DNA from 2 places in the Streptomyces sp. NBC_00637 genome. Region 2 is predicted to be linked to the other one. Evidence: riboswitches for the same ligand, from Rfam matches in the RefSeq annotation. Region 2 holds a riboswitch; the other holds the start of a gene.
The links. A riboswitch is a leader RNA that binds a small molecule or an ion and turns the genes downstream of it on or off. The one in region 2 is predicted to bind glycine.

Region 1 (3,829 bases), 4.6 Mb from region 2:
CCGTCTCGATGGCCGCCAGGCAGCGGCGGGCCGTACGGACCACGCCGATCGCCTCGAACTCCGCCGAGGCCGCGGCCAGGAACTCCATCGGGTCGTCCTGCCAGTCGGGCTCGTAGAGGCGGACCCGGCCGCCGGCGGCGGTGCCGTCGAGCGGGGTACGGCCCGCCCGGCAGAGCTCGGCCACGGCGGGCGGCGGCAGCGGGACCCCCACCACGCCGTCCGGGTTGACCAGGATGCCCACCTGCGGGGGCAGGCCCCGGGCGAACTCCACGGCGGGCGCGATCGTGAACGACATGTGCGAGCCGACGACCTGGCGGAACTGTTCCTCGGAACTGAAGACCGGCACGTACACCTGGCCCTCGAGCTCCATCGTGGGCAGGTCGAGGGGACCGCTGTGCGGGCCACCGCCGCCGGGCAGCGGCACCCAGACGAAGCTGCGCCCGAGCACCTCGACGATCCGGCCGCCGGCTCCGGGCACGCCGAGGGAGCCGGAGAGCACCTCCTCCAGCTCGTTGCCGGGCCATCCGCCGTGCGGATGGGGGTGTGCCTGCGCCGGACGGTCCGCGGAGAAGTCCGTCGGAAAGTTCACCGGGGGAAAATCCATCTGCCTACCGCCTGCTGAGAGCCGCTCACTCTGCCGTGACCGAAAGGCTAGCGGGTACCGGGGGCCGCCCCGGAGCCGTCAGCCCGTGAATCCGATGCGGCGCAGCGCGTCGGCCGCCGCGCGGTCGAGCAGCACCGCCGAGCCGCAGCCCTCGGGCAGCCTGCCCTTCTCCACCGAGCGCACCAGACGGGCGGCGGCATGGCGGTGGCGCAGGAACGCGTACCGGGAGACACCCCGGCCGCGCTCGCGCTGTCCCTCCAGTGCCGTGTCCGCGCCGACGTCCAGCAGCAGCAGGTGGAGGGTGCCGCCGCGGCGGCGGGCCTCGCGGGCCAGCCAGTCACGGACCCAGGCCTGCGTACCGCAGTCGTGCACGACGACGCCCGTGCCGCCGCGCAGCGCCCGGCGCAGGCCCGCGTAGTGGGCGAGCCGGACGAGCGGCCGGTAGAGGGCGTAGGGCAGGAAGCGGGGGGCGCGGGCGTCCCAGCGGTCCCGGGTGTCCTGGGAGTCGACGCGTACGCCCTGGACGGTCCGCCGCATGAGCGTGGACTTGCCGCTGCCGGGCAGACCGGTGACCACGACCAGGTCACGGGGGCCGAAGAGCAGACCGTGCGGGCTGCGGCCGAGCCGCTCGCGCAGGTCGCGGACGACGGGCGCCGACCGCGGGCCGCGCGCCTCCCGGGCCGGGGCGACGGGCTGCGCGGGCAGCGCGATGCCGGAACCGGTCGCGAGTGCCGTGGACCTTGCCCTGGTCGTCCTGTTCACCGTGATCGTCCTCCCCTGGGGTCAGATGGTGTCCTCATCCCCACCGAGCGTAAAGAGAAGGTAATGCGCTGTGCTCGGTGATTTCGTGCGCGTACCGACACAAGCCGGTTACAGATGCGGCCTGCCGTGATCGGGGCGAGCCGTGCAATGATGGCCGCGCCAACTGCATACCGGCCGTTTGAATCCGCGCGGGAGAGTCCTCAGCAGCAGCTTCGCTGGGGCGCCGAAGGAGCAAGTCCCTCCCTTGAATCTCTCAGGCCCCGTTACCGCGCGGGCGAGGCACATCTGAAAAGCGGGCCGCTGTCTCCAGTGGCTCCACCCAAGGTGCAAGTCATGATCGATCCCCTGGCGGGCTGTCATGGCGAACCTCTCAGGTTCCGATGACAGATGGGGAGGAACGACCTCGCCTTCCCCCATGCCCGCATGTCCCGCTGCGCTCGCACGGGGGGATTCCGTCGCCTTGGGAGACGAACGCCCGATGAGCAGTACCGACCCCGCATCCGACCAGAACGCCGAGCAGCGCCGCACCGCCCTCGACGCCGTGCACCGCGCGCTCGGCGCGACGATGACCGACTTCGCCGGCTGGGACATGCCCCTGCGCTACGGCTCCGAGCGCGACGAGCACCACGCCGTCCGCACCCGGGCCGGGCTCTTCGACCTCTCGCACATGGGCGAGATCACCGTCGCCGGCCCGCAGGCCGCCGCCCTCCTCGACTTCGCCCTGGTGGGCAACATCGGTGCGGTCAAGGCCGGCCGCGCCCGCTACACGATGATCTGCCGGGCGGACGGCGGCATCCTGGACGACCTGATCGTCTACCGGCTCGGCGAAACCGAGTTCATGGTGGTGGCCAACGCGTCCAACGCGCAGGTCGTGCTGGACGCGCTGACCGAGCGCGCCGAGGGCTTCGACGCGGAGGTCCGCGACGACCGGGACGCCTACGCGCTGATCGCCGTGCAGGGCCCCGAGTCCCCGGGCATCCTCGCCGCCGTCACCGACGCCGACCTGGACGGCCTGAAGTACTACGCCGGTCTGCCCGGCACCGTCGCCGGGGTCCCCGCGCTGATCGCGCGCACCGGCTACACCGGTGAGGACGGCTTCGAACTGTTCGTACGGCCGGAGCACGCCGTCGAGCTGTGGCAGGCGCTGACCAAGGCCGGGGAGACCGCCGGGCTGGTGGCCTGCGGTCTGTCCTGCCGGGACACACTGCGCCTGGAGGCCGGCATGCCGCTGTACGGGCACGAGCTGAGCACCTCCCTCACCCCGTTCGACGCGGGACTCGGCCGGGTGGTGAAGTTCGACAAGGACGGCGACTTCGTCGGGCGTGCGGCACTGGAGGCGGCCGCCGAGCGGGCCGCCTCGCAGCCCCCGCGGGTCCTCGTCGGCCTGGTCGCCGAGGGCCGCCGGGTCCCGCGCGCCGGGTTCGCCGTGGTGGCCGGCGCCGAGGTGATCGGCGAGGTGACCTCCGGTGCCCCCTCCCCCACCCTCGGCAAGCCGATCGCGATGGCGTACGTCGACGCGGCCCACGCGGCGCCCGGGACCACGGGTGTCGGCGTGGACATCCGGGGCAGCCACGAGCCGTACGAGGTCGTGGCGCTGCCGTTCTACAAGCGCCAGAAGTAGACACTGGGCGCGAAGACGCCCGCCCGCACGTGACGCTGCGCACAGTTCCGCTGCTCACGCGTGTTTTCAGCAGTCCCCCATTCACCAGCACCCTCCCGCGTACAGGAGAATTCAAGCCATGAGCAACCCCCAGCAGCTGCGCTACAGCAAGGAGCACGAGTGGCTGTCGGTCGCCGAGGACGGCGTCTCGACGGTCGGCATCACGGAGCACGCGGCCAACGCGCTCGGCGACGTGGTCTTCGTGGAGCTCCCGGAGGTCGGTACCACGGTCACCGCGGGCGGGACCTGCGGCGAGCTGGAGTCGACCAAGTCGGTCAGCGAGCTGTACGCGCCGGTCTCCGGCGAGATCGTCGAGGTCAACCAGGACGTCGTCGACGACCCGGCGCTGGTCAACTCCGCCCCGTTCGAGGGCGGATGGCTGTTCAAGGTACGCACGGCGGGTGAGCAGGAGGACCTGCTCAGCGCCGACGAGTACACCGCCTTCATCGCCGGCTGAGGAGTCGTAGACGCATGTCCGTCCTGAACACGCCCCTGCACGAACTCGACCCGGAGATCGCCGCCGCGGTCGACGCCGAGCTGAACCGCCAGCAGTCCACGCTCGAGATGATCGCCTCGGAGAACTTCGCTCCGCTCGCGGTGATGGAGGCGCAGGGCTCGGTCCTGACCAACAAGTACGCCGAGGGCTACCCGGGCCGCCGCTACTACGGCGGCTGCGAGCACGTCGACGTGGCCGAGCAGATCGCGATCGACCGGATCAAGGAGCTGTTCGGCGCCGAGTACGCCAACGTCCAGCCCCACTCGGGCGCCTCCGCCAACCAGGCCGCCCTGTTCGCGCTGGCCAA
Region 2 (3,829 bases):
GGGAGCCGCGGAGATCGGCCCCACCCCGGTCTCCGGCCCGGCGGCGGGCTGGAGCGGGTGGTTCGGCAGATACGGCGCCAGGTGCGACCGTACGGCGACGGGTCCGACGCCCGGGCCGCCGCCCCCGTGGGGGATGCAGAAGGTCTTGTGCAGGTTCAGATGCGAGACGTCCCCGCCGAAGTGCCCCGGCTTGGCCAGCCCGACGAGCGCGTTGAGGTTGGCACCGTCGACGTACACCTGGCCGCCCGCCTCGTGCACCTGGGCGCAGATGTCGGCGACGTGCTCCTCGAACACCCCGTGCGTGGACGGGTAGGTGATCATCAGCACCGACAGCTCGTCCCGGTGCCGCTCGATCTTCGCCCGCAGGTCCTCGACGTCGATCTCGCCGTCCTCGGCGGTCTTCACGACGACGACCTTCATGCCCGCCATCACCGCACTGGCCGCGTTCGTGCCGTGCGCGGAGGACGGGATGAGGCACACCGTCCGCTGCTCGTCCCCGTTGCCCCGGTGGTACCCGCGGACGGCGAGCAGCCCGGCCAGCTCGCCCTGCGACCCGGCGTTCGGCTGGAGCGACACCTTGTCGTACCCGGTGACCTCGGCCAGCCGCTCCTCCAGCTCGCGGATGAGCGTGAGGTAGCCCTCCGCCTGCCCGGCCGGCGCGAAGGGGTGCAGCTGCCCGAACTCGGGCCAGGTGACCGGCTCCATCTCGGTGGTCGCGTTGAGCTTCATCGTGCAGGAGCCCAGCGGGATCATGCCCCGGTCGAGCGCGTAGTCCCGGTCGGCGAGCCGGCGCAGATAGCGCAGCATCGCGGTCTCGGAACGGTGCTGGTGGAAGACGGGGTGCGTCAGGACCGCGTCGGACCGCAGCAGTCCGGCGGGCAGCGAGTCGGCGGTGGCGGCGTCGAGCGCCTCGATGTCACCGTCCACCCCGAACGCGGCCCAGACGGCGGACACCTGCGCCCGGGCGGTCGTCTCGTCGCAGGCGATCGAGACCTGGTCGGCGTCGACGAGGTGCAGGTTGACCCCGAGCTCCCGCGCGGCGGCGACGACCTCGGAGGCCTTCGCCGGCACCCGCACGGTCAGCGTGTCGAAGTACGACCCGTGCACGACCTCGACACCACCGGCCGCGAGCCCGGCAGCGAGGATCGAGGCGTACCGGTGCGTGCGCCGGGCGATGGCCCGCAGCCCGTCGGGACCGTGGTAGACGGCGTACATCCCCGCCATCACCGCCAGCAGCACCTGCGCCGTGCAGATGTTGCTGGTGGCCTTCTCGCGGCGGATGTGCTGCTCACGCGTCTGCAGCGCGAGCCGGTAGGCCTTGTGTCCGTCGGCGTCCACCGACACGCCCACCAGCCGCCCGGGCAGGCTGCGCGCGAACTGCTCGCGGACGGCCATGTAACCGGCGTGCGGGCCGCCGAAACCCATCGGCACCCCGAACCGCTGCGTCGTACCGACCGCGATGTCCGCCCCGAGCTCACCCGGCGACTTCAGCAGGGTCAGCGCGAGCAGGTCCGCGGCGACGGTGACGAGCGCGCCGAGCCCGTGCGCCTGCTCGACGAGCGCCTTGAGGTCACGCACGGCACCGGAGGCGCCGGGGTACTGGACGAGCACCCCGTTGATCTCCCGCGCGGCGAGCTCCGCCGGAATCCCGTCGCTCAGATCGGCGACGACGATCTCCACGCCCGCGGGCTCGGCGCGGGTCTGGATCACGGCGATGGTCTGCGGCAGCGCGTCCGCGTCGATGAGGAAGAGGCCCTTCTTGTTCTTCCCCATCCGCCGGGACAGCGCCATCGCCTCGGCGGCGGCCGTGCCCTCGTCGAGCAGCGACGCACCGGAGGTCGGCAGCCCGGTGAGGTCGGCGACCATGGTCTGGAAGTTCAGCAGCGCTTCGAGCCGGCCCTGGGAGATCTCCGGCTGGTACGGCGTGTAGGCCGTGTACCAGGCCGGGTTCTCCATGACGTTGCGCAGGATGACGGGCGGCGTGAACGTCCCGTAGTAGCCGAGTCCGATCATCGAGTCGAGGACCTGGTTGCGGTCGGCCAGCGAGCGCAGCTCGGCCAGCACCTCGGCCTCGGTGCGCGCGCCCGGCAGGTCGAGCGCGTCGGCGTTCTTGATCACATCCGGGACCGCTGCCGCGGTCAGCTCGTCGAGCGAGCCGTAGCCGACCTGGGCGAGCATCTTGGCCCTCGCCTCGAGGTCGGGCCCGATGTGGCGCTGTTCGAAGGGAATTCCCTGCTCGAGCTCTGCGAGCGGAATGCGATGGGCGGTCATTACGGAGGCCTCCTGGTCAGACACGACCTTCGAGGGTCACCACGGTGGGTACCCGGACGGCCTCCCCCTCTGTCATCTCAACCTGAGAGCTTCACCGGGTCGCCCGAAGGCACCCGGCTTTCACCGTCGGTGAGAGCGGAAGCCGTCGACGCCGTCGGCACCCGCCCTGCTTTCCAGAGTGACCTCGTCCGTGCGGTACGTGAGCCTGAGAGATTCCGGGGAGGATTTGCTCCTTCGGCGCCTCCGGTGATGTCCGGAGACTCTCCCGCGCGGTGTCAGCAGCCGTTGCCAGACTACCAGCGAGGTCAATGAGACTCGCTCGAGTGGCCGCTCGTCCCGATGTGCTCTTTTGTAGTGCTTACGGATGAGTTGCGACCAAGTGGAGGGCCCGTGCAGACCGACATCGATCCGCGCAACCTGATCGGCCGCAAGGCGTTCGACCGCAACGGCACCAAGATCGGCACCGTCGACGAGGTCTACCTCGACGACGCCACCGGAGTACCGGAGTGGGCGGCCATACGCACCGGTCTGTTCTCCCGCGACGCCTTCGTCCCCCTGGAGCCCAGCCGGCTGGTCGAGGGCACCTTGCACATCCCCTTCGAACGGGCCCTGATCAGGGACGCTCCCGACTTCGGCGTGGGTCGCCACCTCTCCCCGGAACAGGAACTCCAGCTGTACCACCACTACGGTCTCGACGTGGGCGCCGCTCCTCCGCTCCCCGACCACGACTTCGGCCGTCTGGCGGGCACGGACGACGGCTGATCCCCTCAGCCGCAGGCCCGTATCAGCGCCCCGAGAATGCCGGCGGGGTCGTACAGCGGCCGCGCGCCGTCCGTGACGAGTCTCCGGGTGCCCTCGTCGACCGGATCGGTCCGCGCCCACCGGGCGGAGCCGACCCCCACCTCGACCTCCAGACCGGAGGCGGTCACATACCGCCATTCGGTGACCTGCCCCCTTCCCGGACCCGCGTCGCCTCTCCCAGGTCCAGCTCACCCGCCCAGCCCTCGTCCTCGGCGTACCGGGCAGGCGCGGTCGACAGCACCACGAGGTCCATGTCGGAGTCGGCCCGCGCGGCCCCGCGCGCACCAGACCCGACGAGCAGCAGCCCCACCACGTCGCTCCGGTTCCCGGCCCACCGGGTGACCCGGTCCACCACCCGTCGCACCTCGGCTTCTCGCTCCGCCGACCCCCCGCCCGGGTCCGCCAACCGGCCTTCGTGCAGCTTCATGCAGCTCCCCCCTCCGTCACCGGTGCCACCTCCCGGGACACCGCCACCACTCCGACTCACCCCACACGTCGAACGGCTTCACTCTGTGTAACTGATCGGCCTCACGAAGAGTTCCCGGACTCCACCTCCGACGGCTGCGCCTGGGGATCCGGCGCTCCTGCCGCCGACCCGCCCTCGTCATCGGGTCTTCGCGGCACCAACGGCAAGGGATCCGCCGGCTCCAGTCCGGGATCATCGGTCCTGAAGGTGCGCACCCGGCCCGGCTCCGACTCGGGCGTCTCGAACCGCACGGTGACCCGGCCCAGGCCGCTGCCCTGCACCCATCCGTGT

Region 1: another riboswitch for glycine. It lies ahead of gcvT (glycine cleavage system aminomethyltransferase GcvT); the one in region 2 lies ahead of gcvP (aminomethyl-transferring glycine dehydrogenase).

Annotation. Positions count from the first base shown of each region.
Region 1 is NZ_CP109046.1:2,570,580-2,574,408, forward strand. It holds gene OG440_RS10900 (enhanced serine sensitivity protein SseB) at 1-589, opposite strand, end outside; gene OG440_RS10905 (AAA family ATPase) at 683-1,372, opposite strand; glycine riboswitch at 1,546-1,645, shown strand; gene gcvT (glycine cleavage system aminomethyltransferase GcvT) at 1,845-2,987, shown strand; gene gcvH (glycine cleavage system protein GcvH) at 3,106-3,483, shown strand; gene glyA (serine hydroxymethyltransferase) at 3,498-3,829, shown strand, end outside.
Region 2 is NZ_CP109046.1:7,178,522-7,182,350, reverse strand. It holds gene gcvP (aminomethyl-transferring glycine dehydrogenase) at 1-2,271, opposite strand, end outside; glycine riboswitch at 2,455-2,549, opposite strand; gene OG440_RS31605 (PRC-barrel domain-containing protein) at 2,662-3,033, shown strand; gene OG440_RS31600 (hypothetical protein) at 3,039-3,200, opposite strand; gene OG440_RS31595 (nucleotidyltransferase domain-containing protein) at 3,197-3,499, opposite strand; gene OG440_RS31590 (DNA polymerase IV) at 3,601-3,829, opposite strand, start outside.